DNA from 3 places in the Peribacillus sp. P4_B1 genome. Region 1 is predicted to be linked to each of the others. Evidence: riboswitches for the same ligand, from Rfam matches in the RefSeq annotation. Region 1 holds a riboswitch; each other region holds the start of a gene.
What was found. Region 1 has a riboswitch for preQ1 ahead of queF (preQ(1) synthase). Riboswitches for the same ligand answer to the same signal wherever they lie in the genome.

Region 2: linked by a shared signal. The riboswitch ahead of queC (7-cyano-7-deazaguanine synthase QueC) and the one ahead of queF (preQ(1) synthase) in region 1 are both predicted to bind preQ1.
Region 3: linked by a shared signal. The riboswitch ahead of AC1DVK_RS21390 (VUT family protein) and the one ahead of queF (preQ(1) synthase) in region 1 are both predicted to bind preQ1.

The regions. Positions count from the first base shown of each region.
Region 1 covers NZ_JBFUHM010000050.1:23,463-25,665, forward strand. Annotated here, with positions in the region: gene AC1DVK_RS21790 (aspartate kinase) at 1-443, opposite strand, end outside; gene queF (preQ(1) synthase) at 648-1,148, opposite strand; PreQ1 riboswitch class I at 1,257-1,302, opposite strand; gene AC1DVK_RS21800 (DMT family transporter) at 1,430-2,203, shown strand, end outside.
Region 2 covers NZ_JBFUHM010000048.1:20,371-22,573, reverse strand. Annotated here, with positions in the region: gene AC1DVK_RS21445 (methyl-accepting chemotaxis protein) at 1-805, opposite strand, end outside; PreQ1 riboswitch class I at 1,044-1,086, shown strand; gene queC (7-cyano-7-deazaguanine synthase QueC) at 1,142-1,807, shown strand; gene queD (6-carboxytetrahydropterin synthase QueD) at 1,807-2,203, shown strand, end outside.
Region 3 covers NZ_JBFUHM010000048.1:13,945-16,147, forward strand. Annotated here, with positions in the region: gene AC1DVK_RS21370 (hypothetical protein) at 1-62, shown strand, start outside; gene AC1DVK_RS21375 (hypothetical protein) at 59-328, shown strand; gene AC1DVK_RS21380 (hypothetical protein) at 367-576, shown strand; gene AC1DVK_RS21385 (hypothetical protein) at 624-773, opposite strand; gene AC1DVK_RS21390 (VUT family protein) at 794-1,336, opposite strand; PreQ1 riboswitch class I at 1,388-1,430, opposite strand; gene AC1DVK_RS21395 (hypothetical protein) at 1,547-1,717, opposite strand; gene AC1DVK_RS21400 (SRPBCC family protein) at 1,828-2,203, shown strand, end outside.

The sequences.
Region 1 (2,203 bases):
AAGCCAGCCTTCTTTGGATTTATATACTGAGCCTCTACACCACGGCTTTGAAAATAACCTGCAACCAGCTTCGCATTATTATCCTCGCCACTGGCCATTAAAGCATCCAAATAGCGCTTCGGGTTAGATTGGTCTCCATGCAACAGTGCTTTTAGATTTCCATGAATCCCAGTGATGACCTCCTCGGATATATCCAGCTCTTCAGCAATGCTCGCATAGCGGGATACCACATCTTCTATCAAATGCTCTCCGTTATCCCCGCGCAGCTGCTGTTCCGCAGCCTCAATCAATAGATCCGTCACCTTTATATCATTTGAATTGCGTTTCCCTGGAGCCGAAACGACAACAATCTTCCTCTCTGGATCAGCAACTACAATTTCGAATACCTTTTTCACCTGTTCACCTGACGCAAGTGAACTTCCGCCAAACTTTGCAACCTTCATCACGACATCCCCTATTTTTGAAAATATTCTGTCAAAATTAACTCTTCCTATTATTACGTTTTTTTACGAAACAATCAAGTGTTAATTCCTTGGTAGGAGGACATTTGTATTTTTAAAGAATACAAAATAGTGAGTTTACTGAATGAGAATAGCAAAAAACCAAAAAAAAGACAACGGCATAAGCCAGTTGTCTTTTTCTAATCTTTAGCGATTATCCACCGTTTCCGGGTATAAGTCATGATTCATCAAGCGGTAATCCGCCATTTCTTCATACTTCGTACCTGGTTTACCATAATTTGTGTAAGGATCGATGGAGATTCCGCCCCTAGGTGTAAACTTGCCCCAGACTTCAATATATTTGGGATCCATCAACTCGATTAAATCATTCATGATGATGTTCATGCAGTCTTCATGGAAATCACCATGATTACGGAAGCTGAATAAATAAAGTTTCAATGACTTGCTTTCCACCATCTTCACACTTGGAATATAGCTGATGTAAATGGTTGCAAAGTCCGGCTGGCCCGTTATTGGACATAAGCTAGTGAATTCCGGGCAATTGAATTTGACGAAATAGTCCCGGTTCGGATGCTTGTTATCGAATGATTCCAGAATTTCAGGCGCATAGTCAAATGTATATTTTGTCCCTTGATTCCCAAGCAGTGTGATATCTTTTTTTAATTCTTCTTCTTTTCTTCCAGACATAAAAAGTCCTCCTCATCCACGTTTGTCAGGGGAGATTCATAAAATGGGCCTCTATATAACAAAAACCATATCTCCTCAAAGATATGGTTGATTCGCAAAAAAATAATCAAAGCCATAGTTTTTTTAAGAGGGTGAAGCTATGAACCTCTCCCGTTTATCGGGAAATATTTAAAATTGTCATAGTAAATATAGAAAAAAAAATCTAATCTGTCAATCTACTTTTTATTTTAGTTTGATTCCTACACGTATTCGGCTTAAAATGTAGAAGAAGTTTATCCTACATGAAGGAAGAGATTAAAGCAATGTGGATTTTTGCGGCTCTTATCACCAGTTTATGTTTCGGAATCAATAACAGCATTTTTAAATGGAGTAACGGAAAGGGTTACTCAAAGGTACATATCCAATTTTTCTTTTATTTTACCGCCTTCATCATGGCACTTTTATATAGCGGATTTGTAGATGGCTTGACTACTAACTGGCCATCCATCTTGCTTGGTGGAGCCATTGGTGTACTGAACGCTAACGGTAATATCCAGATGGCAAGTGCCTTTGAAAAAGGACCGGCAAGTTTGACATCACCACTGATTGCGGCAAATGCAATATTTCCCATCCTCTGTGCTGCATTAATTTTTCATGAGCATATTTCTTCACTGCAGTGGAGCGGAATTGTCTGCATGCTGCTCGCTACCCTTGTCATTCAGTATACACCTAATGCTAAGGGCAATCATCAATATTTACCTTGGATGATGCACACATTATTCGCGATTTTCTCATTTGGTGTGCTAGGTATCTTAATGACGACATCAACCCGTCTTCATTTAAACTCCCTTGATATCCTAGTATCAATGTATGGTGGCGGAACACTTTATCTCATTTCGGCATTAGCCATCAAGAATGAGAAGATTAAGTTAATGGAAGTGAAAATTGGATCACTCGTAGGGTTATTAAGCATCATAGCCTATGGATGTTATTTCTTTGCATTAAATACTGGAATCGCCAGCATCATCTTTCCTGTCGTCAGCCTGAACTGTTTAGTTGTCGTATTCGCTGGTTGT
Region 2 (2,203 bases), on a different contig from region 1:
CCGCAATCTGTTTGCTGCCCTGTTGCACTTCATTTGCTGATTGAGTCAGATCCTCGCTTTGGTTGGAAACGGATTCGGATACAACCAGCATTTTTTCGATCGTATCACGAAGGTTTTTCTGCATTTGGTTGGCGGATACCGTTAATTCACCCATTTCATCATTTGACTTTTGCTCCAGTGGCTCATGATTCAGTTTTCCGTCAGCAACCATTTTCATCCTGTCCCTGACTTTAAGGAGGGGGGTGGTAATGAGGTTTGCAGTCACAAGTGCAAGCACAAGGCCGATAAGGACTGCCGCAATGGATATGATGATACTTGTAGACTTAACCGATTTCCCGCTTGCGATGACGGTTTCACCTAAATCGACAATCGTTTTTTCGCGTTCGGAAGCTAGCTCTCTAAACCCATCCATCAATTCATTGCTTATTGGTGCAACTTCATCCTTTAGTATTTCTATAGCACGTTCTTCATTTCCTTGATCATATTGTGTAAATACGCGGTCTATAATAATCGTTCTCCAATCCACGCTTTTCTCAATCAATTCCTTCGTTTTTTCAGAATCACTTAAGGCTAATAGATCCTCCTGAATGACTTTGCTTTCTTCGGTATATTTTAAGAACTTCTCTTTATTACTTTCGTCGCCATATAGAATATAGCCTCTTGCGAGTGCGCTTCTTTGTGCAACATTATTGAGTAGTTGTTCTTCATCAATTAGAATCGGCAATTTTTGGCTAATGATATCTTTGGAATGTACAAGTGACTTATTGCTGCTATAAATATTAAATGCTCCTAAGATGATACACAAAGATATGATGAGTGAAAAATGCTGCCAATATCTTTCCTTTAATACTTTTCAAATTAATGAACCCCTTTATCGATATTTTATTCCCTCTTTTTTTATCGGATAAATAATGGGTTATTTAAGCAGATGAGAAGATAACCAAGTTCTCCGTTAGGTGTGATTTTCCATAATCCAAACATCTTGATTTCTTCTCGTTTTCAAGTTACTATTGACTTGGAAAAATATAATATTCCGCGTTATGGCGGAAGAGGTTCTAGCTACCCTCTCAAAAAAACTAAGGAGAAACAGTGCTCTTTTCTTAGGGTGCTGTTTTTTTCCGTAAAAAGGAGTTTTATAGAAATGAAGAAGAAAGAAAAGGCAGTGGTTGTGTTTAGCGGAGGTCAGGACAGTACGACGTGCCTGTTCTGGGCGATGGAGAGATATGAGGAAGTGGAAGCGGTGACGTTTGATTATAATCAGCGGCACAGCTTGGAAATCGAATGCGCTCAAGAGATTGCCAAGGAATTGGGCGTGAACCATCATATCCTTGACATGTCGCTGCTGAACCAATTGGCACCGAATGCTTTGACGAGAAGTGACATTGCAGTGGAGGACGGGGAAGACGGGGAATTGCCGTCGACGTTCGTACCAGGGCGGAATTTACTGTTCCTATCGTTTGCCGGAGTGTTGGCCAGTCAGATTGGCGCTAAACATATTGTCACCGGTGTCTGTGAAACGGATTTCAGCGGATATCCGGACTGCCGGGATGTATTCATTAAATCGTTGAATGTGACCTTGAACTTGTCGATGGACCAGTCATTCGTGATTGATACGCCGCTTATGTGGCTTAATAAAGAGGAAACATGGGAGCTTGCCGATCAGCTTGGCGCGTTCGACTTTGTCCGCGAAAAGACCCTGACTTGCTATAACGGAATCATATCAGACGGCTGTGGAGATTGTCCGGCATGTAAGTTGCGGAAAAAAGGATTGGATGACTATGTAAGCAGACGGAAGGTGCTTTCGTGATGTACGGTTTTACTATAGTAGATAAACTCCAAAAAATAGATCAAGATATTCAGCGCAGCCAATTGAAATATACAACTAAAAGGGTCATGGTCAGTAAGGAATTTACCTTTGACGCAGCACACCATCTACATGACTATGAAGGAAAATGCAAGAACTTGCATGGCCATACGTATAAGGTCATTTTCGGATTGAGCGGGTATACGGATTCACGCGGTTTGATGATAGATTTCGGGGACATCAAGGATATATGGAAAAATGAAATTGAAATCCACCTTGATCATCGTTATTTGAATGAAACCTTGCCGCTCATGAACACTACGGCTGAAAATATGGTTGTCTGGATTTATGAAAAAATGGCCGAAGCCCTTTCATTAAAGGAATATGAGGGTGCTAGGG
Region 3 (2,203 bases), on a different contig from region 1:
TGAATTCATGCTACATTCTTGATTTCGCGCTGTTTATTCGTGGGTTCGGCTTGTTTACGTGAGTTTTGCACGTTTACTCGTGAATTCCGCACATTTACTCGTCAATTCATGCTACACTCTTGATTTCGCGCTGTTTATTCGTGGGTTCGGCTATTTACTCGTGAATTTTGCACATTTACTCGTGGGTTTCGCACGTTTACTCGTGAGTTTTGCACATTTACTCGTGAATTCATGCTACATTCTTGATTTCGCGCTGTTTATTCGTGGGTTCGGCTTGTTTACTCGTGGGTTTCGCACGTTTACTCGTGAATTCATGCTACACTCTTGATTTCGCGCTGTTTACTCGTGGGGTTCGGCTATTTACTCGTGAGTTTTGCACGTTTACTCGTGAGTTTCGCACATTTACTCGTGAGTTTCGCACGTTTACTCGTGAATTCATGCTACACTCTTGATTTCGCGCTGTTTACTCGTGGGGTTCGGCTATTTACTCGTAAGTTTTGCACGTTTACTCGTGAATTCCGCACATTTACTCGTGAGTTTCGCACGTTTACTCGTGAATTCATGCTACACTCTTGATTCCGCACTTTTATTCGTGGGTTACTTCAGTCACGCAAAAAAAGGACCTAATTTGGCCCTTTTTTGTCTATTCCTTTATGTTTCCGATAATTGGCGCAGGAGAGCTTCATACATTCCCCCTGGACATGCGGACCATATTTTTCGCGAAAGGCCTCGAGGCAATAGCATTTATCTTCTTCCTTTTTGGTTCCATCCATCGGTGCATCCCTCCTAGAATTCAACCGGAGACTACGCGCTTTTCCAGTCTTACATTGATTCGTCCCAACAGTACGGCACCGATTGACTGAATGACTGTTTTAACGATGATTTGTCCGATAATCGCAGCGGGTACGGCTTCCCATGGCAATATATTGGCACCTAGTGGACTTAGGCCAATCACGACAAATATCACCGAATCGAAAAACCCTCCAACGATCCCGCTGTAAAACACCCTCCAACTCATCGGGAGCTTTAACCGGGTATAAATTTCCGTATCCGCTGTTTCTGCCACCACGAACGATAATGCAGAAGCAAATACAATCAATAACGTATCTCCTAATAAAAATGAAACACATGCAGATAAAATAAGTGCGGTGACGATACACATATAGGTTTTCGCACGGCCGAATTTATTCTGGACCAGATCTCGAAAGATGAAGGTTCCTCCGATGAGCAATGTACCCATCGGAATGATGAACATGCCCAAATGTAATGGATCAAAAGCTGCTGTAACCACATTCGCCGTGACGATGGATACTAAATAAAATAGAATTCTTAACATTTAATTCATTCTCCTTATACAGAAAAAACAGCACCCTAAGAAAGAGCACTGTTCCCCTTAGTTTTTTTGAGAGGGTAGCTAGAACCTCTTCCGCCGGAGCGGATTATCATTTCCTTATTTATCGTAGCTTGAAAACGGTTGGAAATCAAGAAGTTTCCATATGGCCTGATCCTAAAATGTATTCAAGCTTATATCCTTTCAATAATCGCCTTATGATTTCGTTTTGGTCACTGGGAATGGTGCGAATCCACGGATTTCATTTACAGACTCGATAAGCCAATATCCGCTTTGCCAAAGCTTAACACTTAGCAAATGTTCAAGGCTTTTGCCGATTCCTGTCGCAGAAAACTGCTTGACCGGCTGGATATAAAAAGCAGACAATCATTGATAGAGCTATGATACGATTTTGATATTGCAACCCTTTTTGTTTTTATTTGGCACGGACTTGATAAGGAGTGCTAGAAGTATAAACGCGAGGAGGAAAAAGAATAATGAAAAAACCAACGTTTGTCTATCCTATTTATATCGCAACCACACCAGAGAAGCTTTGGGAAGCCCTAACGAGTGGCGAATTCACAAAAAAATATCACTTTGGATGTCAAATCAAGTCATCCTTTCAAGAAGGCGCAACCGTTACATATTTGCTGGAAGATGGACGAATCACTGACCATGGAAATGTACTTAAGTGTGAGCCGCTGCAACTGCTCTCTTTTACATGGAACACGATAGGAGACGAAACACCCCGCGAGGATCCTTCTCGGGTCACTTTTCAACTGCAGCCAATGGATGATTCTACTGTAAAGTTAACACTTACGCATGAAGAGCTACTGGAGACCGATTTCGTATATGGTGACAATACCTTTAAGG